4 regions of the Arsenophonus sp. aPb genome follow, and region 2 is predicted to be linked to each of the others. Evidence: predicted binding sites of a transcription regulator. Region 2 holds the regulator's gene; each other region holds the start of a gene.
What was found. The regulator Fur, encoded in region 2, represses iron uptake genes when iron is present. The targets are predictions, from matches to a motif close to ATAATAATGAGAACNACTATCAA.
Positions count from the first base shown of each region.

Region 1: exbB (tonB-system energizer ExbB) is a predicted target of Fur. The motif match lies at 3,509-3,531, and genes of this name have one in related genera.
Region 3: feoA (ferrous iron transporter A) is a predicted target of Fur. The motif match lies at 2,835-2,857, and genes of this name have one in related genera.
Region 4: sodA (superoxide dismutase [Mn]) is a predicted target of Fur. The motif match lies at 2,502-2,524, and genes of this name have one in related genera.

Region 1 covers NZ_CP123499.1:2,560,110-2,565,377, reverse strand. Annotated here, with positions in the region: gene carB (carbamoyl-phosphate synthase large subunit) at 1-2,537, shown strand, start outside; gene QE177_RS11405 (DedA family protein) at 2,612-3,268, opposite strand; gene exbB (tonB-system energizer ExbB) at 3,673-4,611, shown strand; gene exbD (TonB system transport protein ExbD) at 4,618-5,046, shown strand.
Region 2 covers NZ_CP123499.1:999,774-1,005,041, forward strand. Annotated here, with positions in the region: gene QE177_RS04250 (hypothetical protein) at 1-335, shown strand, start outside; gene QE177_RS04255 (hypothetical protein) at 496-768, opposite strand; gene QE177_RS04260 (hypothetical protein) at 1,141-1,314, shown strand; gene fur (ferric iron uptake transcriptional regulator) at 1,627-2,094, opposite strand; gene fldA (flavodoxin FldA) at 2,251-2,784, opposite strand; gene ybfE (LexA regulated protein) at 2,972-3,253, opposite strand; gene QE177_RS04280 (type I secretion system permease/ATPase) at 3,435-5,268, opposite strand, start outside.
Region 3 covers NZ_CP123499.1:160,803-166,070, forward strand. Annotated here, with positions in the region: gene QE177_RS00635 (FeoC-like transcriptional regulator) at 1-120, opposite strand, end outside; gene feoB (Fe(2+) transporter permease subunit FeoB) at 131-2,446, opposite strand; gene feoA (ferrous iron transporter A) at 2,514-2,741, opposite strand; gene QE177_RS00650 (Tex family protein) at 3,051-5,268, opposite strand, start outside.
Region 4 covers NZ_CP123499.1:35,782-41,049, forward strand. Annotated here, with positions in the region: rRNA gene rrf (5S ribosomal RNA) at 33-148, shown strand; gene acs (acetate--CoA ligase) at 302-2,260, opposite strand; gene sodA (superoxide dismutase [Mn]) at 2,594-3,220, shown strand; gene trpS (tryptophan--tRNA ligase) at 3,505-4,548, opposite strand; gene QE177_RS00170 (phosphoglycolate phosphatase) at 4,550-5,254, opposite strand; gene rpe (ribulose-phosphate 3-epimerase) at 5,254-5,268, opposite strand, start outside.

The DNA.
Region 1 (5,268 bases), 1.6 Mb from region 2:
TCATATGTTCTATTGAAAATGTCGATGCGATGGGGATTCATACGGGAGATTCTATCACTGTCGCTCCTGCTCAAACATTAACCGATAAAGAATATCAAATTATGCGCAATGCATCGATGGCAGTGTTGCGAGAAATTGGTGTAGAAACCGGTGGTTCAAATGTTCAATTTGCCGTAAATCCTAAAAATGGTCGCTTAATTGTTATTGAAATGAATCCCCGGGTATCACGTTCTTCTGCTTTAGCATCTAAAGCAACCGGTTTTCCTATTGCAAAGGTTGCAGCAAAACTTGCGGTAGGTTATACACTTGATGAATTAATGAACGATATTACCGGAGGACGGACACCCGCATCTTTTGAACCTTCTATTGATTATGTCGTGACTAAGATCCCTCGTTTTAACTTTGAAAAATTCCCGGGTAGTAATGATCGTCTGACAACTCAGATGAAATCTGTTGGTGAGGTAATGGCTATTGGGCGAACTTTTCAAGAATCTATGCAAAAAGCATTGCGTGGATTAGAAGTCGCCGCGACGGGTTTTGATCCTAAAGTAGATTTAGATGAATTCGACTCGTTAACCAAAATTCGCCGTGAATTGAAAGACGCAGGAGCTGAACGTATCTGGTATATAGCCGATGCATTCCGCGCAGGTATGTCGGTGGATGGTGTGTTTAATCTCACTAATATCGATCGTTGGTTCTTGGTACAGATTGAAGAACTTGTTCGTTTAGAAGAGAAGGTTACTGAGTTTGGTGTTAATGGATTGTCAGCGGGGTTTTTGCGGCGATTGAAACGAAAAGGTTTTGCCGATATTCGTTTAGCTAAATTAGTCGGAGTTTCTGAAGCTGAAATCCGTAAATTACGTCATAAATATAAACTGCATCCTGTTTTTAAGCGAGTTGATACTTGTGCGGCAGAATTTGCCACAGATACTGCTTATCTCTATTCCACTTATGAAGATGAATGTGAGGCCAATCCTGACAGTACTCAATCTAAGATTATGGTACTAGGTGGTGGACCAAACCGCATTGGTCAAGGAATTGAATTTGATTATTGTTGTGTTCATGCTGCGTTGGCGTTACGTGAAGATGGCTATCAAACAATAATGGTAAACTGTAATCCAGAAACAGTTTCTACCGATTATGATACATCTGATCGTCTCTATTTTGAACCAGTAACGTTAGAAGATGTATTAGAAATAGTTAGGATTGAACAACCTGAAGGTGTCATTGTGCAGTATGGTGGCCAGACACCATTAAAATTAGCGCTTGCTTTGGAAGAAGCTGGCGTTCCTATTATTGGCACTAGCCCAGATGCGATTGATCGAGCTGAAGATCGTGAGCGTTTTCAACAAGCAGTGGCCCGTTTAGGGCTGAAACAACCAGAAAATGCCACGGTTACCACTATTGAACAGGCTATAGAAAAGGCTCACAGTATTGGTTACCCCTTAGTTGTACGTCCTTCTTATGTTTTAGGTGGTCGGGCAATGGAGATTGTCTACGATGAAACTGACTTACGTCGGTACTTTCAGACCGCCGTGAGTGTTTCCAATGATGCGCCAGTTTTACTCGATCATTTTCTGGATGATGCCATTGAGGTTGATGTCGATGCTATCTGTGATGGGGAAACCGTTTTAATTGGTGGCATTATGGAGCATATTGAACAAGCTGGTGTTCATTCCGGTGATTCTGCCTGTTCCTTGCCGCCTTATACCTTGAGTCAGAATATACAGAATGTCATGCGTGAGCAAGTAAAAGAGCTGGCCTTTGAACTACGCGTTCGAGGATTAGTTAATGTTCAATTTGCGGTTAAAGATAATGAAGTTTATTTAATCGAAGTAAATCCGCGAGCTGCGCGTACAGTGCCTTTTGTATCAAAAGCAACAGGAATACCACTGGCAAAAGTAGCCGCTCGCGTCATGGTCGGACAATCTTTAGCTAAACAGGGTGTAACCAAAGAAATTATTCCACCTTATTATTCGGTTAAAGAAGTCGTATTGCCATTTAATAAATTCCCTGGTGTTGATCCTATTTTGGGACCAGAAATGCGTTCTACCGGTGAAGTTATGGGTATAGGTCGTACTTTTGCCGAAGCATTTGCTAAAGCCATGTTTGGTTGTTCTTCTACGATGAAAAAATCTGGGAGGGCATTACTTTCTGTAAGAGAAAATGATAAAGCCAAGGTGGTTGATTTAGCGGCTAAATTAATTGAGCATGGTTTTGAGTTAGATGCAACACATGGTACTGCAATTGTATTGGGTGAGGCAGGAATTAACCCGCGTTTAGTTAATAAAGTTCATGAGGGGCGCCCTCATATTCAGGATAGAATAAAAAATGGTGAATACAGTTATATTGTCAATACTACTGCAGGTCGTCGTGCAATAGAAGATTCGAAGCTTATTCGTCGTAGTGCATTACAATATAAAGTAAATTATGATACCACTATTAATGGCGGCTTTGCGACAGCGATTTCCCTCAATGCTGATCCCACAGAGCAGGTTATCTCTGTCCAAGAGATGCATAAAATGATCCGACATTAACTATTACTCGCTCTTGTCAATGGCCCTACTCGATGGGCCATTTTCTTATTCTGTTCTAATAAAATCCATGATATTTATTTGGCTTTTTTATGTTTCCAATATACGACAAGTGAACCGATGAATCCGCTAATGAGTAGCAGTATAGGTAAGAATATTAAAATATTCATGACAATATTTTCATGGCGTTTGATAAAAGGAATTTGATTTATTGCGTAACCTAAAGAAACAATGATTCCAATCCATAACAGGCCGCTAAGCCAATTAAATAATTGGAAGCGACGGTGGTTTAAGGTCGAAAGTCCCGCTAAAACCGGCAATAGTGTGCGAACAAAAGCTAAAAAACGACCGATCAAAAGCGCATATAAGCCTTGGTTGTTGAATAATCGGTTTGCACGATCGTGATACTCTTGTGGGATCTGTTTTAACCATTGTTTTATTATATTCGTATCGCTAAGCCATCGCCCTTGTAAAAAACCTAACCAGCAACCTAGGCTAGCAGCAACAGTTAAAATAATGATTGTAGGAATAAAGGAAAGAACACCTTTTGCAATTAAAGCACCGGAAAGAATAAGTAGCGTATCTCCTGGCAGAAATGCTGCAGGAAGAATACCATTTTCTAATACGATAATGGTAAAAAGTACTGCATAAATAATCCATAAAATATCGGGATTAATTAGTTTAGCAAAATCATGATGCCAAATTGCCATCACGATTTCATTGAGAACTTGCATAGCTTACCCTGTTAATAACAACCAATGAAGAACTGATATAGTTGCCAGTTTACCTTAAAAAGCTGGATTATGTTGGATTTATTCACGGGTTTAGTATAAAAGCAAGTTGAATAAAAGGTGTCTATCTGAGAGAAAAGAATATTAAAAATGGGAAATGTATGTTGTGGCCACCCGTTATTAGAACAAGTCAAATTGCAGCAAACTTATTGATAACAAGTAAATAAATAAAAATTTCATCAAATAGTAATGATAATTACTATCAAATGATTTAATGTCTGGTATGATCAGTAAGTTTTACATAATGTAAGTGTGGTAAATAAAAATTTACTACGAATAGACTAGCTGGCATAGGGTATGATCAGCTAAAAGATCGCGTTAAATAACAGAAGAGTGATAGCCAACTGATGCGTAAATTGATAGCTTCTATTTTTTTGGCAATAAGTTTGATAAATATAACATTCGCCGAGACAAATCAGGCAGGCCTGTCTGAGCAGTCCCTGCCTGTTAATATACCTAATCAGCAAGATATATCCATTGCAAATTCACTTCCAACGACTTCAGCCAATGGAGAGCAATCAAGCGAGAAAGATCTTGCCACTGAAAAAAATTTAGCGGCGCTACAACAGGAACCAAATTTATTAACTGCACAACGAGGATTTGATCAAGATCTTTCGATTTGGAGTATGTATCAGCATGCTGACATGGTTGTGAAAGCAGTCATGCTAGGATTAATTGTTGCTTCAATCATTACTTGGGCTCTGTTTTTCTCAAAAAGCATTGAACTGATTGGGGCATACCGACAGCTACGAAAAGAACAGCAAAAATTATCTAAAGTAAAATCACTTGATGATGCGATAGGAATTGCTGCAACATTTAAAAAAAATAGTGTTACTCGAAAATTATATGATGAAGTTGTGGCGGAAAAAACATTATCAGCCGGTAGTCATGATTTAAATGGAACCAAAGATCGTGCCAATTTTCGCCTTGAAAGAGCTGTTGCTTCAATTAGTCGTTACATGGGGCGAGGTAATGGTTATTTAGCAACTATAGGGGCAATTTCACCCTTCATTGGTTTATTTGGTACAGTTTGGGGAATTATGAATAGTTTTATTGGTATAGCTCATTCTCAGACGACTAATTTAGCGGTTGTTGCACCTGGCATAGCAGAAGCTTTGTTAGCTACGGCAATAGGGCTGGTAGCAGCGATACCAGCAGTGGTTATATATAATTTATTTGCACGCATGATTAATACTTATCGTGGTCAACTGGGCGATGTAGCTGCTCAGGCTACGGTATTATTAGGTAGAGATTTGGATTTAGCTGATAGTAATAAAGAAAGGTAAGTGCTCATGGCGATCCGTTTAAACGATGATTTAAATGATAATGGTGAAATGCATGAAATTAATGTTACACCATTTATTGATGTAATGTTGGTTTTACTGATTATTTTCATGGTTGCGGCACCTTTAGCGACAGTCGATATTAAAGTTAATTTACCGGCTTCTACAGCTAAACCTCAACCTAGACCGGAAAAACCGTTATTTTTAACCGTGAAAGCGAATGGTCTAATGTATGTTGGAGAGCAAAATGTCTCACAGGAACAATTGGCATCAGCATTGGATCAGATAACTGGTACAAATAAAGAAACCACTATTTTTTTTCAAGCAGATAAAACTGTAAATTATGAAAGGATCATGGATGTAATGAACTTATTACGTAAATCTGGTTACCTTAAAGTGGGATTAGTTGGCATGGAGATGTCACAGAGTACAAAATAGTGTATTACTAATGTTATCAAAACTGGGTAATTAAATACCCAGTTTCGATTCAATTGCATTAGTAGTAAATCAATAGTGTTATATTTTTTATATTTCATAACCATATTAATAGTATGGTTATGAAATAACACAATTAATGATTTCAAATTTATTAATATTACAAAATAATAAACTATCACATGAAATTAAAATGTAATAATAAAAAACTTATATTTATATTTT
Region 2 (5,268 bases):
GCGGAGGCTTAGCGGCTTATTCTGCGCTAAAAGTATCTACTACAGAAAAGGCTATTCGAGCAGAATGTTTTAGCAGCGCTCAACTTGGCTTAGGTTTACAGAACGACTTGTTAGCGCAATATAGCAATTTAGCCAACTTAAAAAAAGTTAAGGGTAATATTAATCACTACTATGTTGATGGTGATATTGTGCCAAAGTTGGATAAATTTTTTGCCGTTGATCATATTGGTAGCGTTAATATTATTCCGCAGATAGCGGAGAAAAAAGATAGCGCCTTAGCCGCACATAGCAGATATGTAGCGCATATTCGTACTTTGTATCAGCAAGCAGTTTGACAACCTAGTTGCTACCACTTTTTGACCCTATTTTGATAAGTGTTAAAATATTTCTTTGATGTAATGAATACACTTTCAAGCCGTGCGCGCAGGATCGTAAAAGAGAAATAAACGTTATTAACGCTTCCATTGATAATCAAAATGGAAGCGACGATTAATATTAATCCTCGGGAATATTGCTAATTTGTTGTTCAGCAGATTTTTGTAGTTGCATTAAAGCAGGTAGCAAAATAGCAATAGCTGACAATCCATGACCTAATTGACATAGGCTTTCCAGAGAGAACTCTGATACTTTATTATCTGCCAAAGAAAGCAAGGTTTTCGCCAAAAAATGTAAATTATGGCATAATCCAGCGCAACACTCTTCGCTGCTGTTTGCTAACTGTAGGATATTATCGGTACTCAAATGTGAGATATCTAGCTTGCGAAGCACATTAGCTCATTCGGAAAAAAGAATATTGCTATCAGACAGCATTGTGCACCCCCAATGATTGACGACAGATAAGTAATAATGGAAACGTGGTCAATATCGCGTGGGCTTGCACTTTTTCTCTCGCCAATATGAAAATCAAACGTAATAACTGGCTTTTCGAGCCCATCTTATGGGTATGATAGTGAAGGAATGTATAGCGCTTTAGATATGTGTTTGTGATACTATTGGTACTAGCCATAGCATTAGCCCTGTTAATGTTGTGGTGAGAGGCTCGTAGGTGTTGGTAGCACCTGCGGGCTTCGTTGTTTTATGGTGACTGTATCATTACAATAATGGTTACCATCTAAACATCATAATATCTGGTAATTACCAATGTCAATACCAAAAGAAAAACGTTCGCCACAATATCAAATGCGTCTTACGGAGAAATTTCGTGAGCAGCTCGAAGAGCAGGCCAAAAAAGATGGTGATACTTCTTTAGCGATGTGGATCAAGCGTATCTTAAGGAAGGAGTTACGTAAGCGGGGAATTGAACCGCAAGGGTAAGCTGCATGTCAAGCAAGATGTTAGCGCTATAGCCTACAATAGGCCAAGCATATATTATTTGTTGTATCATACTTAAGGATATTATACATGAGCGATTATTTGTAGCTGAATAAGCTGTAACAGTGTTAGGCATAATACTTTTCAACTGATATCTCATTGTTTGCAAGGTAAAATGAAAAAATTGTTAAAATCTGGGCTAATTTTTAGGTTGAACAATAAAGTAAAATATTACGGTTAAATAAAAGGAGAAATACGCTTGCTATTCTCCTTTTATTTTCAATTGATTAATAACAAAAACAGTGATAGGCAGGGTTATTTTTCTTCTTTACTATTGCGGGCTGGGTGCCCCAAGTCGTTTTCATCACAATGGTCTTTTTTGGAGCAATGTCCATAGAGATAGAGACTGTGATTAGAGAGTTTAATACCATGACGTTCGGCGATGTTTTTTTGTCTTGTTTCAATCGATTCATCACTAAATTCAATAACTTTACCACAATCTAGGCAAATTAAGTGATCGTGGTGATGTTGTTGTGTCAGCTCAAAAACTGATTTACCGCCTTCAAAGTTATGGCGAGTAACAATACCCGCTTCATCAAATTGGTTTAGAACACGATAAACCGTTGCGAGGCCAATCTCTTCCCCCATATCAATGAGTTTTTTATAGAGATCTTCCGCACTGACGTGATGGCACTCTGGCTCTTGTAATACCTCTAAAATTTTCAAACGTGGAAGTGTTACTTTAAGCCCTGCATTCTTCAATGCTTTATTGTTGTCGGTCATGCGGATCCTACCTTGTTGCATTAGTAGTGAATTCAATAATATCAAAACATTGTTAACAGTAGCATACTGTTTCTTTCAAACTAATTTTACAATTATATATGTCTTAATATCATTACACAATTTGCAGGAATTATCATGTACAAAAAAAATTGGCATCTATCTATGGATGATGGCTGGCAATTCTAGCTCGTCGGATATTTGTTTTACCCAATTTTTCACCCGCTCATCGGTTAGTTCCGGTTGCCGGTCTTCATCAATGGCAAGACCAATAAAATGAGTGTCATCAGCGAGTCCTTTTGATGCTTCGAAGTGGTAACCTTCGGTTGGCCAGTGACCAATAATGCTAGCACCGTTAGGTTCAATAATCTCTTTCACAGTTCCCATTGCATCACAAAAATATTCCGCATAATCCTCTTGATCGCCACAACCAAAAATAGCGACCAGCTTACCTTCAAAATCAATTTCTTCCAATGTCGGAAAGAAATCGTCCCAATCACACTGTGCTTCACCATAATACCAGGTAGGAATACCGAATAGTAAAATATCAAATGCTTCAATATCCTCTTTACTGCTTTTAGCAATATCATGAATTTCAGCAATATCAGCGCCGCCAAGCTTTTCTTGGATCATTTTGGCAATATTTTCTGTATTGCCAGTATCACTGCCGAAGAAGATACCTATGATTGCCATAAAGTAAATAAACCTCTTAATTTTAATTTGCGTTGTTTAGTTATCTTATTGTTACTAATAGTAGTAATAGGAAAGATAATAACAGTTGATTAATAAATAATTAAATGACCATTATTTTGACGAAAATAACTGCATAATTCTGTCAATTTTGTGTGTTTTAGACAAAATAAACCAGTAAAACTGCAATTCATCGGTTTTTCTTTGCTAATTGTGTCAGTAATATTTGTTCTATTAGTTCACTACGGCTTATTTTTTGTTCTTGGGCTAGCATATTTAATGCCGCAACAGCCCGCTCATTGATTTTTAATTCGACACGACGTAAGCCTTTACTTTTATCACGTTTTAATTGATTACGTTTATTAATTTTTAATTGTTCATGTCGAGATAAGGGATTAGTTTTCGGACGCCCAGGCCTAAGTTCATCGGCGAATAGATCCCGGGTTGTGCGATCAGTCTGCTCTTTTGCCATAAATTTAAATGTTGATGGAAATTTGCTAGTTACTTAAAACAATCATACCCTAGCAAGATAACTATCGCTACTATCAGATAAAATATATCCTATTGATAAAGCAGCCTATTAGTGAGCAAGTGAAATTAGACATAGCCAGTAAAACAGATAAATGAGAGCTTACTGGCAACTTATGTCATGTTTAAGCGTTAATTTTTGCCTTTGATCCTATTTGCTGATACCAGAGTTGAGCATAAAACCCATTTAACCTGAGTAGATTATCATGGCTATCGCATTCAACGACTTGTCCTTCATTTATCACACAAATTTTATCAGCATGACGGATGGTATTAAGCCGGTGGGCAATACTAATTACTGTTCGACCAGCAGATAGATAATGCATATTTTTCATGATAGCGGCTTCTGAATCGTAATCTAGCGCAGAAGTGGCTTCATCAAGAATTAAAATGCGTGGTTGTGTTAACAGGGCACGGGCAAGCGCTATACGTTGCCGTTGGCCACCTGATAAATTCATCCCCCTCTCTGCTAACTGGGTATTGAAACCCTGCGGAAGTTGTTGAATAAAATCGAGTGCGCCTGCCATTTGCGCGGCCTGGGTCACGGCTTCGTCAGAAGTTGCCGGCTGGCTTAAGCGGATATTGTCTGCTATTGAGCCTGCAAACAGAATACTTTCTTGCAGTACTACACTCATATTAAGACGTAAAGCCATGGGATCAGTGACAGCCAGATCCATACCATCAATTGTAATTTGACCCTGCTGAGGAATATAAAGTCGTTGTAATAGTTTCGTTAAGGTACTTTTTCCGGATCCTGAAGGGCCTGTGATACCAATAAATTGTCCGGCTTTAATTGACAAGGATAGGTTTTGCAATACTTCTGGCATATCACTAGCATAACGAAATCTGATGTGATTAAATTCTATATTACCCTCAAGAGATGCTGTATTAGTTAACCCTGTTTGGCCAAATTCGGTAGGTTCATCAAGAATATCACCAACACGTTTTAGCGCGATAAGGGTATGTTGAAAATCTTGCCATACTTGTGCCAGCCGGAGAATCGGTTGGGTTACATGAGCACTAAGCATATTAAACGCAATTAATTCTCCAGGGCTAAGCTGGCCTTGCATGACGGCTTTAACACCAAACCATAATAAAATAGCGGTAGTTATTTTATTGACCAGTGTTATGATTTGACTGGCTATCACACTACTTTTTTGCACCTGAAAGCTTTTTTGTAATTGGTGACTTAAAATTTTCTGCCAGCGTTGTAAAAACCTATTCTCTGTGGCAGTTGTTTTAATGGTTTCAATACCAGTGATTGATTCAGTAAGAAAAGTGGTATTTTCGGCTTGAGCTTCATACTCTTTTTCTACCCGTTTACGGATAATGGGGCCAATTAATAACCAAAAGATAAAATAGATAACCAATGAACCAACGACGATACCAGCGAGCAGTGCACTGTAATTGAACAACACAGCAATAAATAAGGTGACAAAAACGAGATCGATAAACAACATTAAAGTTGAGCCAGTGAGGAATTGCCGAATTTGAGCCATTTCACGAACCCGGGCAATAATTTGTCCTGTTTGTCGTTGTTTAAAATAATCGAGTGGTAGCCCTAATAAATGACGATATAAGCGGCCAGATAATTCAGCATTAATTTGGCTAGAGGTATGGTTAAAAATTTTATTACGAATAAAGCTATAAATAGGTTCGGCTATTGCTAATGACACCATAGCAAATGCTAAAACATGTAAGCTATTTAGGCTACGACCCACCAAGACTTTATCAATGAGATGTTGAAAAAGGATTGGATGAATAAGGGCAAATATTTGCACTACACTGGCGAGTATAAAAATATCTCTTAGTTGTTTATTTTGTCTAAGAACCGAAGGGGAAAACCAATCTAATCCAAACTTGATTTTTTTGGCAGTTAATTTTTTTTCAGCCACCAGCAATATTTTAAATTTGATTGGGCTATTTGGGTTATTATGATGGGGAAAAGTTAATGTTTTC
Region 3 (5,268 bases), 840 kb from region 2:
TAATTTATCTAACATAGCTTCAATCATAGGTAATGACGCAGAGTATTTCTGACTAATTTGGTAAGCATCCGTTCTACCATACAGCGCAACCATATCTCTGACTTGCAATAAACTGATCATCTAGCTCCTCCTAATGACATGAGCCACGTTCACGGTGGTTACATTTGTGGACATTATGATTAAGTTTTAGTGTTATGCGTTTACGTGAATGGCGCAACAATGTGATTAGCAGCAGGTTAAAGACGACGAGCAAGCCAATAACCACGGCACTATACTGTGGATGTTGTGAGAAAGTTGCTATTTGGTAGAACAAGGCAGAGACTGAATAAGCGACATTCAAGCCCCATAGAATAGAAAACGTCATCCAGCTTCGATTTGTTTCGCGGGCAATAGCGCCTAATACAGAAATGCAAGGAACATAAAGTAGAACAAAGATTAGATAGCTATAGGCAGATAAAGTCGATCCGAATCGTGCCGCCATGGCGCCCATTGTACTGTTATCCATCTCACCATCACCTTTACTTGCTTCAATAGGATTGGATAAGACACTTAAGCTAAATGTTTCTTTCAGGCTATCCCAAGTTTCATTCACGGCATCCTTTAATTCATCTAATAAATTAAATTGCTCGGCATCAAAAGGTGCTTGGGTAATATTTTCGGCGGTGTACAGGGTATTCAATGTACCGACAACAACTTCTTTAGCTAATGCGCCTGTAATGAGCCCAACGGTTGCTTGCCAATTATTATCGTTGATGCCAATAGGTTTTAGTAGCGGGGTAACGGTTTTACTTACTGACGCTAATGCTGATTGGTTAATGTTATCAACAACCTTACCGGATAAAGAAAAACTATTAAGTGCCCCGATAATCATACTAGCAATAATAATTACTTTTCCTGCTCTTAACACAAAACCTTTCAGTCTTTGCCAGGTCTGTAATAGTAATGTCTTTAAGTGTGGTACATGGTAGACCGGTAATTCCATGATAAAAGGCGAGGAAGCGCCCCGTGCAATAGTATATTTCAATAATAACCCGGTTAGGATAGCAATAATGATACCTAATAAATAAAGAGAAAAAACAATACTTGCCCCATTTTTGCCAAAAAAAGCAGCTGCAAAAACAGCAAAGATAGCTAATCTTGCGCCACAAGACATAAAAGGTGCCATCAAAATGGTGATTAATCGTTCACGCGGGGTATCTAATGTCCGTGCTCCCATGATAGCTGGCACATTACAACCAAAACCGACAATCAAAGGAACAAAAGATTTGCCAGGCAGACCTAGCGCTTGCATCAGCCTATCCATGACAAATGCCGCGCGTGCCATATAACCTGAGTCTTCCAATATAGAAAGGAATAGATACATTAAACCAATTTGAGGAACTAAAGGTAATACCGTGTTGATACCTCCGCCTACCCCTTGGGCAAGGAAAACCGTCAGCCATTGTGGTAAATTAAAAGTATGGCCAATCCATTGAATTCCATGAATGAAAATGGCTTCTGAGCCACCTTCAAAGAGGGGTTGTAATGCACCACCAATATTGATAGCAAGTATAAACATTAAATACATGATAAAAAGAAATGTAGGCAGCCCAAGCCAGCGATTAAGGACGATCTTGTCAATAAATTGCGTTAAGGTATTAGGTTTTGCCGTTTCAGTATTAATGACTGCTTCGCAAATGGTTGCAATAGTTTGGTAGCGTGCATCAGCGATGATAAGTTCAGGCTCTTCAGGTTGTTGGGACTGCAAATGTGCTTTGATTTTACCTAATTGATCAGCGGGAATAGCGGTACGTTCGAGGCTATATATATCGCCTTCTAATATTTGTAGTGCTAACCAACGGCGCTGTTGATGACTGAATTTATTATGGTCGATAATTTGAGTTAATTTTTCTACTTCAGTGAGCAAAATATCGGGATAGTGGATGAGGGTTGCAATAAGATTATTACTATGTTGATCAATCGCTTGTTTTAATTTACCAATACCTTTTGCGCGAGTCGATACTAGAGGGATAACAGGGCAACCTAGGCGTGTTTGTAGCTCATCAATATTAATGTGAATATTTTGGTTTTCAGCAATATCCAACATATTAAGTGCGACAATACACGGTATACCTAATTCAATAAGTTGTATTGTTAGATAAAGATTACGTTCAAGGTTAGCGGCATCGATAACGTTGATCAACATATCCGCTTCGCCACTCAGGATGAAATGACAGGCAATTTGTTCATCGAGTGAGGTTTGTTCTGAAATCGTGGTTAATGAATAGGTGCCAGGCAGGTCAACTAATTCAATATCATATTCCGCGGTTGCAAAGCGGCCAACTTTTCGTTCAACGGTGACACCAGCCCAATTTCCCACACGTTGGCGAGCGCCTGTTAATTGATTAAAGAGTGTTGTTTTACCAGCGTTAGGGTTGCCAATAAGGCCAATAGTTAATGATTTCATAGTCCTGGGGTCAGATGAGTAATAAGCAATAGGCTATTTAATTATCATAAAAATATTTTTATACCGCTTAGTTGCCGGCATCGTCTAAATTTAATAGTGCAAGATCTTTTTTTCTTAAGATCAAGTTCATACGGCGAGTTTCTATTTGAATAGGATCACCAAGCGGCGCTATACGAATAACGCTAAAAAAAGATCCAGGTAACATGCCTAAAGAGAGTAACTTCTGACGGTAAGCTGGATTTATTTCTGTTGAAAATCCGACAATTTTGTATCGGTGATTAGGAAGAATTGGCATAGACACTTCCACTATAAAGCCCAAAAAACAAAGATACCGTAAATGGGTACCAGACGAATAGCAAATTTAATAAGAAATATTATCATTATCACATTAATAATGATAATCATAATTATGTGCTACTCGAATTAATTTAGCGCTTTTTTTAAATGACAGCAATTGATATTGATCAATAGTTCCCTAGTGAATGAACTATTGGCATTAAAATTAGTGTTAATTCATTATTTTTTATTAAAAAAAACGATTTTCTAAAATTGAATAGGGTAATAGCCTGATGCTAGATCAGACTATTAGTTATATACATATTGACTATTCGCGCTTTTTATTTAGTGCTGCCGCCAGCGCATCACCCATAACACTATTACCTAATAGCGTATTGTTTGGTTGGGATGTTTTAGTTGAACTGGCTGAGGGGGTATTTCTGCCTGTTTGTTGTTTATTACGATGTTGTGGTGTATCTACTGTTTTCTCATCTAGGCGCATGGTTAGCGCAATTCGTTTACGGTTTAAATCAATATCGATGACTTTAACGGTAATAATATCCCCTGCTTTGACTAAAGAATGCGGATCTTTAATAAATTTATCGGACAGAGAGGAGATGTGTACTAAACCATCCTGGTGAACGCCAATATCGACAAATGCACCAAAATTGGTCACATTAGTTACCGAACCTTCTAATATCATGCCTACTTTAAGATCTTCCATTGCTTCAATGCCATCGACAAAAGAGGCTGTTTTAAATTCTGGTCGCGGGTCTCGTCCAGGCTTTTCTAATTGTTTTAAAATATCAGTTACTGTTGGAATACCAAATTTGTCAGTAGTAAACTGTTCTGGTTTGAGATTATTGAGTACGCTAGTGTTACCCATAATCGTTTTCAAGGGTTGCTTAGTGGTTAATAAAATTTTTTCTACAACCGGATAAGCTTCGGGATGAACTGTTGAGGCATCGAGAGGATTATTCCCTGTCATAATGCGTAAAAAACCCGCACACTGCTCAAAAGCTTTTGTGCCAAGACGCGTAACTTTCAATAGTTGTTTGCGGTCATTAAAACGCCCGTGTTCGTTACGCCAATTAACGATATTTTGGGCAATTGTTTTACTTAGCCCTGCAACATGTGAAAGAAGAGCAACAGAGGCGGTATTGAGATCGACACCAACTGCGTTTACACAATCTTCGACTACCGCTGCCAATTTTTTAGCGAGTAAAGTTTGATTAACATCATGTTGGTATTGGCCAACACCAATTGATTTAGGATCGATTTTTACTAATTCCGCTAACGGGTCTTGTAAACGGCGAGCAATAGAGACTGCTCCACGTAAAGAGACATCGAGAGTAGGAAATTCTTGTGCCGCTAACTCAGAGGCTGAGTAAACTGAAGCGCCAGATTCACTAACGATCACTTTCTGTGCAGTAATATTTGGGTACTGTTTTTTAACTGCGGTAAAAAAGCGTTCCGTTTCACGCGAAGCAGTACCATTACCAATGGCGACCAAGGCAACTTTATATTTCTCACATAAGGATGCAATAGTTGCTGCAGATTTTGTTGCTTGACCGGTGTGAGGATAAATAGTGTCGGTAGTAATGAGTTTGCCTGTCGCATCAACAATGGCAACTTTAACGCCAGTGCGTAAACCAGGATCTAATCCCATAGTGGTATGCATACCGGCAGGCGCTGCCATTAAAAGGTCATGTAGGTTACGTGCGAAAACATGAATCGCTTCTTCTTCTGCTTTTTCACGCAAGGTACCCATCAATTCTGTTTCAAGGTGTAACAGAATTTTGACTCGCCATGTCCAACTAATAACGGCTTTTCGCCATTTATCTGCTGGTGCATTATTTAGATGTAGGCCATAGTGGCGGGTAATAATTTCTTCACAATAACTTTCTTTTGGCGATGGTTCAAATTGTGGATCGGCATTAAGTGATAATTGTAAAATACCTTCGTTACGGCCACGAAACATGGCAAGTGCTCGGTGGGATGGGATATGCGCAATAAGCTCATGGTGATCAAAATAATCGCTAAATTTTGCCCCTACTGTTTCTTTACCTTCGATAACTTTGGCTGTTAAGTGGGCATTTTTCCACAAATAATCACGAATTTTGCTAAGTAAATTTGCATCTTCAGCAAAGCGTTCCATTAGAATATAACGGGCACCATCAAGTGCAGCTTTAGTGTCATTAATATTTTTTTGTGGATCAATAAAGGTTTCGGCTATCTGTTCTGGTATCTGCTGGGGGTCATTCCATAATTGTTCCGCGAGTGGCGCTAAGCCAGCTTCAATTGCTATTTGGCCTCGTGTACGTCGTTTGGGTTTATAAGGTAAATAGAGATCTTCGAGCTCAGTTTTACTAAAAGTGTTATTAATCGCTTCAGCAAGTTCAGCGGTAAGCTTTCCTTGTTCATTAATCGACTTTAGAATAGTTTGGCGGCGCTCGTTTAATTCACGTAAGTAACTTAAACGCGTTTCAAGTTTACGCAGTTGGTTATCATCGAGCCCGCCTGTGACTTCTTTACGATAGCGGGCA
Region 4 (5,268 bases), 960 kb from region 2:
CGTTCGATAGAATATAAATAGAAAAGAATTTGCTTAGTAGCTATAGCGCGGTAGCTCCACCTGATCCCATGCCGAACTCAGAAGTGAAATGCCGTAGTGCCGATGGTAGTGTGGGGTCTCCCCATGTGAGAGTAGGGAACTGCTAAGCTTAAAATATCAAGGCCACCTAATTAGGGTGGCTTTTCTATATATAAATAATAAATCTATGTTAATGAATAATATATTTTATATTTAAATTATATCTACTTTATCAACCATCTTTGTCAATATTTTTAGAGTTTATTATAAGTAATTGTCTAATCTAACAAGAAATATTGATCGAATCCTTTTCTTCTAATAATTTTTCGACAACACTAGGATCGGCTAAGGTGGATGTATCACCTAGATTATTTATATCGCCAGTGGCAATCTTTCTTAAAATACGTCGCATAATTTTACCTGAGCGAGTTTTTGGTAATGCATCAGTCCAATGAAGAATATCTGGTGTGGCTATTGGCCCAATTTCTTTACGCACCCAATTGCGTACGTCATTATAGAGTTCTGCTGAAGGTTCTTCACCTTGATTTAGTGTGATATAGGCGTAAATTGCTTGCCCTTTAATATTATGAGGAACACCAACGACGGCAGCCTCAGCAATTTTAGGAAAGGCTACAAGTGCAGATTCGATTTCGGCTGTACCTAGACGATGACCAGAAATATTTAAAACATCGTCAACACGACCAGTTATCCAATAATAACCGTCTTCATCGCGGCGAGCACCGTCTCCGCTGAAATACATACCTTTAAATAGTGAAAAATAGGTTTGTTCAAAGCGTTCATGGTCATCATAAATTGTTCTAGCTTGTCCTGGCCATGAATCCATAATAACAAGATTGCCTTCAGCAATACCTTCAAGTAAATGACCTAAATTATCAATAAGCGCGGGCTTAATGCCAAAAAACGGTAACGTGGCTGAGCCAGGTTTAAGTTCAGTTGCTCCCGGTAAGGGTAAAAGCATAAAACCGCCGGTTTCAGTTTGCCACCATGTATCAATAATAGGGCAATGGCTATTACCTATTTTTTTGTAGTACCATTCCCAAGCTTCCGGATTAATAGGTTCACCCACAGAGCCTAAAATTCTTAAAGAATTGCGTTGAGTACCTTCAATAGCTTTATCACCTTCGGCCATCAAAGCACGAATTGCTGTTGGTGCGGTATATAGAATATTTACTTTATGCTTATCAATTATTTGCCCCATGCGATTTATACTTGGATAATTAGGCACACCTTCAAACATTAGCGTAGTGGCGCCGTTGGATAGTGGACCATAAATTAAATAACTATGTCCTGTTACCCAACCTATATCAGCGGTACACCAATAAATTTCTTTCTCTTGATAGTCAAATGCGTATTTGAATGTGAGAGAAACATAAACTAAATAGCCACCAGAGGTGTGTAAGATGCCTTTTGGTTTGCCTGTTGAACCAGATGTATAAAGAATAAATAAAGGATCTTCTGCATTCATTTCTTCAGCCGGGCAGTCAGCGTTGAGTCCTTTAATAATTTCATGCCACCAGTGATCACGTTTTTCCTGCCAATCGATTTGATTACCCGTTCGCCTAAAAACAATAACATTATTAATCGTTTCGACAGTCTGGTTTTTTAACGCTTCATCAACATTTTTTTTCAGTGGTATAGTACGATTTGCTCTTAACCCTTCATCTGCTGTAATGATAAGTTTAGCTTTACTATCAGTAATGCGTCCTGCAATAGCTTCTGGTGAAAAACCAGCAAAGATAACAGAATGAATAGCGCCAATGCGCGTGCATGCTAGCATGGCGATAGCCGATTCAGGTATCATCGGCATATAAATAGCAACAACATCGCCTTTTTTGATACCTAGTTTTTTTAATGCATTGGCAAATAGACAAACATCATGATGAAGTTGGCGGTAAGTTATATGATAAGATTGTGATGGGTCATCGCCTTCCCAAATGATTGCAGTTTGATCACCACGTAATTGCAAATGGCGATCTAGGCAGTTAGTACTTAAATTTAAAGTGCCATCTTCAAACCATTGGATGTTAATGTGTCCCGGATCAAATGAAGTGTTTTTTACTTTGGTATAAGGTTTTATCCAGTCAACAATTTGCCCTTTTTCTCGCCAAAATGTATCAGGATCTTCAATTGATAATTGATAATCTTGTAGATACTGCATTTTATTAACTAAGGTATGTGCGGCAATTTTAGTAGGAATGGGGTACTTGAATGTTGATATCATATTTTTCTTCTCCTCATTTGAGGTAATCATATGCTATATAGCGATTAACTAAGCTTATGAGTAAGGATTTGTTTTTTTTTTGTGTTAGTGATCACGTAAATGTTGGTGCTATATTTTATATTTATTGTTTATTGATTAATTATTCTATTTAAATTTATTAAATTGATGTTTTTTGTCAAAATTTTTATTTGAATGTAATTAATATATGTATAGATAAATAAAAACCTTAAAAAATGTATTGTTTATAATTGTTTTCATTATGATGGCAATCCTTGTAAAATAAGTATTGATTGAAACATTTATTTTATATTTAAGTAACAGGAGTTAATGCAAATGAGCTATACATTACCTTCCCTGCCTTATGAATATGGGGCATTAGAGCCACATTTTGATGAAAGGACAATGAGAATCCATCATACCAAACATCATCAAACATATGTCAACAATACCAATGATGCGTTAAAAGATTTTCCTGAGCTTGCCAAACTTGATATAGATGATTTGATTCAAAACTTAGATAAAGTACCAGCAGATAAACGTACTTTTTTACGTAATAATGCAGGCGGTCATGCCAATCATAGTATGTTTTGGATTGGATTAAAAATTGGTACTGAACTACAGGGTGAGCTGAAATCGGCAATTGAACGTGATTTTGGTAGTGTAGAGAATTTTAAAGAAATTTTTGAAAAAGCGGCAGCAACTCGTTTTGGTTCTGGTTGGGCGTGGTTAGTCTTGAAATCGGATGGAAAATTGGCGGTTGTTTCGACAGCTAATCAAGATAATCCGCTAATGGGTGAGTCTATTTCTGGTGTTTCTGGTTATCCTATTTTAGGGCTTGATGTTTGGGAACATGCTTATTATCTTAAATATGAAAATCGTCGCCCTGAATACATTAAAGCTTTTTGGTCAGTTGTTAACTGGGATGAAGCTGCGAAACGTTTTGCGGAAAAAGCAAAATAACATTGACCTTATCCTGTTTGTTTCTTATCAATGTTAGTGGTGCCAGATTAGTTACTGGCCTACTAATATTTTTGGATAGCTAGTTGAAAATATAACAATAAAAATTACAAGGTACTGTTAATTGTTTATGTAATTAGTTAAAAAAATGATTAGTTTTACTAAATACTGTTTCCTTGTTTAATAAATAAAGATTAATTCTTATTTTATTATTTATTGTTATTAATTTTTTATAAATGATTTATTCTTAGTGTCAATCTCCCTCGTGTTTTACGGGGAGAAGAGAATTATTTTTTTATAGGATTAATAAAACCAATAGCGTCATAAACTTTATTAAGCGTTATTTGAGCGCGAGTTTCTGCTTTGCTAGCACCTTCCGACATAATATCATTCAATAATTTTTCGTTATTACGAAATTCATCAAAACGACTTTGGATATTTATTAACATATCTGAAACAGCTTCAGCAACGGTGTTTTTAAGATCGCCATACATTTTTCCAGCAAATTGTTTTTCTATCTCCGAGCTAGATGTATCTGTGACGCCAGAAAGGATATCTATCAGATTAGAAATACCCGGTTTATTTTCTGAGTCATAATAAACGCGTGGTGGCTCGTCAGAATCAGTAAGGGCACGTTTGATCTTTTTAGCTGCTGATTTAGGGTTTTCTAATAACGTTATGACATTATTGCGATTATCATCTGATTTTGACATCTTTTTTTGCGGTTCTTGTAGAGACATAACCCGCGCTCCTTTTTCCGGAATAAAAGGATCGGGTATAGTAAATATTTCACCATAGAGCGAATTAAAACGTTGAGCGATATCGCGGCTTAATTCTAAATGTTGTTTTTGATCGATACCAACCGGGACTTGGTTTGTCTGGTAAAGTAAAATATCGGCAGCCATCAATACCGGATAATCAAATAATCCAGCATTAATATTTTCAGCATGACGGGTTGATTTGTCTTTAAATTGTGTCATGCGGCTTAATTCACCAAAATAGGTATAACAGTTAAGAGCCCAGCTAAGTTGAGTATGTTGTGGAACATGGGATTGAACAAAAATAATGCTTTTTTTAAAATCGATACCGCAAGCAAGATATAAGGCTAACGTATCAAGCGTACGCTTTCTTAACTCTTTGGGGTCTTGACGGACTGTAATGGCATGCTGATCAACAATACAATAAATACAGTCATAATTATCTTGCATGTGAACCCATTGGCGTAATGCGCCAATATAGTTGCCGATGGTCAACTCCCCTGACGGTTGAGCCCCACTGAATACGATAGGTTTTTTGAAGTTATTAGTCGATTTTATCGGGGGTGTATTCATATTATGATTCCAGAATTGTAAAATGTGGTAGTCCTAACGCAGGAAGCAGATCGGCAAAGTTATCTAATACATAATTTGGTTTACTTAATGCGATAGATTCACCATAGTTATATCCATAAGTTAAACCCACACAAGGACAGCCAGCCGCTTTAGCAGCTAAGATATCATTATGAGAATCGCCGACAAATAATAATTGATTTTTATGTAGGCCAAATTTTCCCATTGTAAGATATAGTGGAGCCGGATGTGGTTTTTTCTTTTTTACGTCATCTCCACCTAATATTAAAGAAAAATAAGAATTAATTGCTAATTTTTTTAATAAAGGGTCAATAAATGGTGTTGGTTTATTGGTGACGATTGCCATTGGAAAGGGTTGTTTGGCTAATTCTGCTAATGTTTCTTTTACTCCAGGAAAAAGCTGACTACCTGTCATTACTGTTGTTGCATAAATTTTATCAAATAATTGACGAGTATTATTTTTAATTTTTGGTGTAATTTTAACATTTGCCCAAGTTAATGCGCGTTCTATCATAATATCAACACCATTACCAACCCAAGTGGAAACAAGTTCTTTACCGGCAGCTGGTAATTGCTGATTAATTAAAGCATGATCTAAGGCATTAGCTAATCCGCCAACACTGTCGACTAATGTTCCATCCAAATCAAATGCGATAGCTTGAATATCGGTTAATTTTTTAAATGTCATTAAATTGCCTCAGC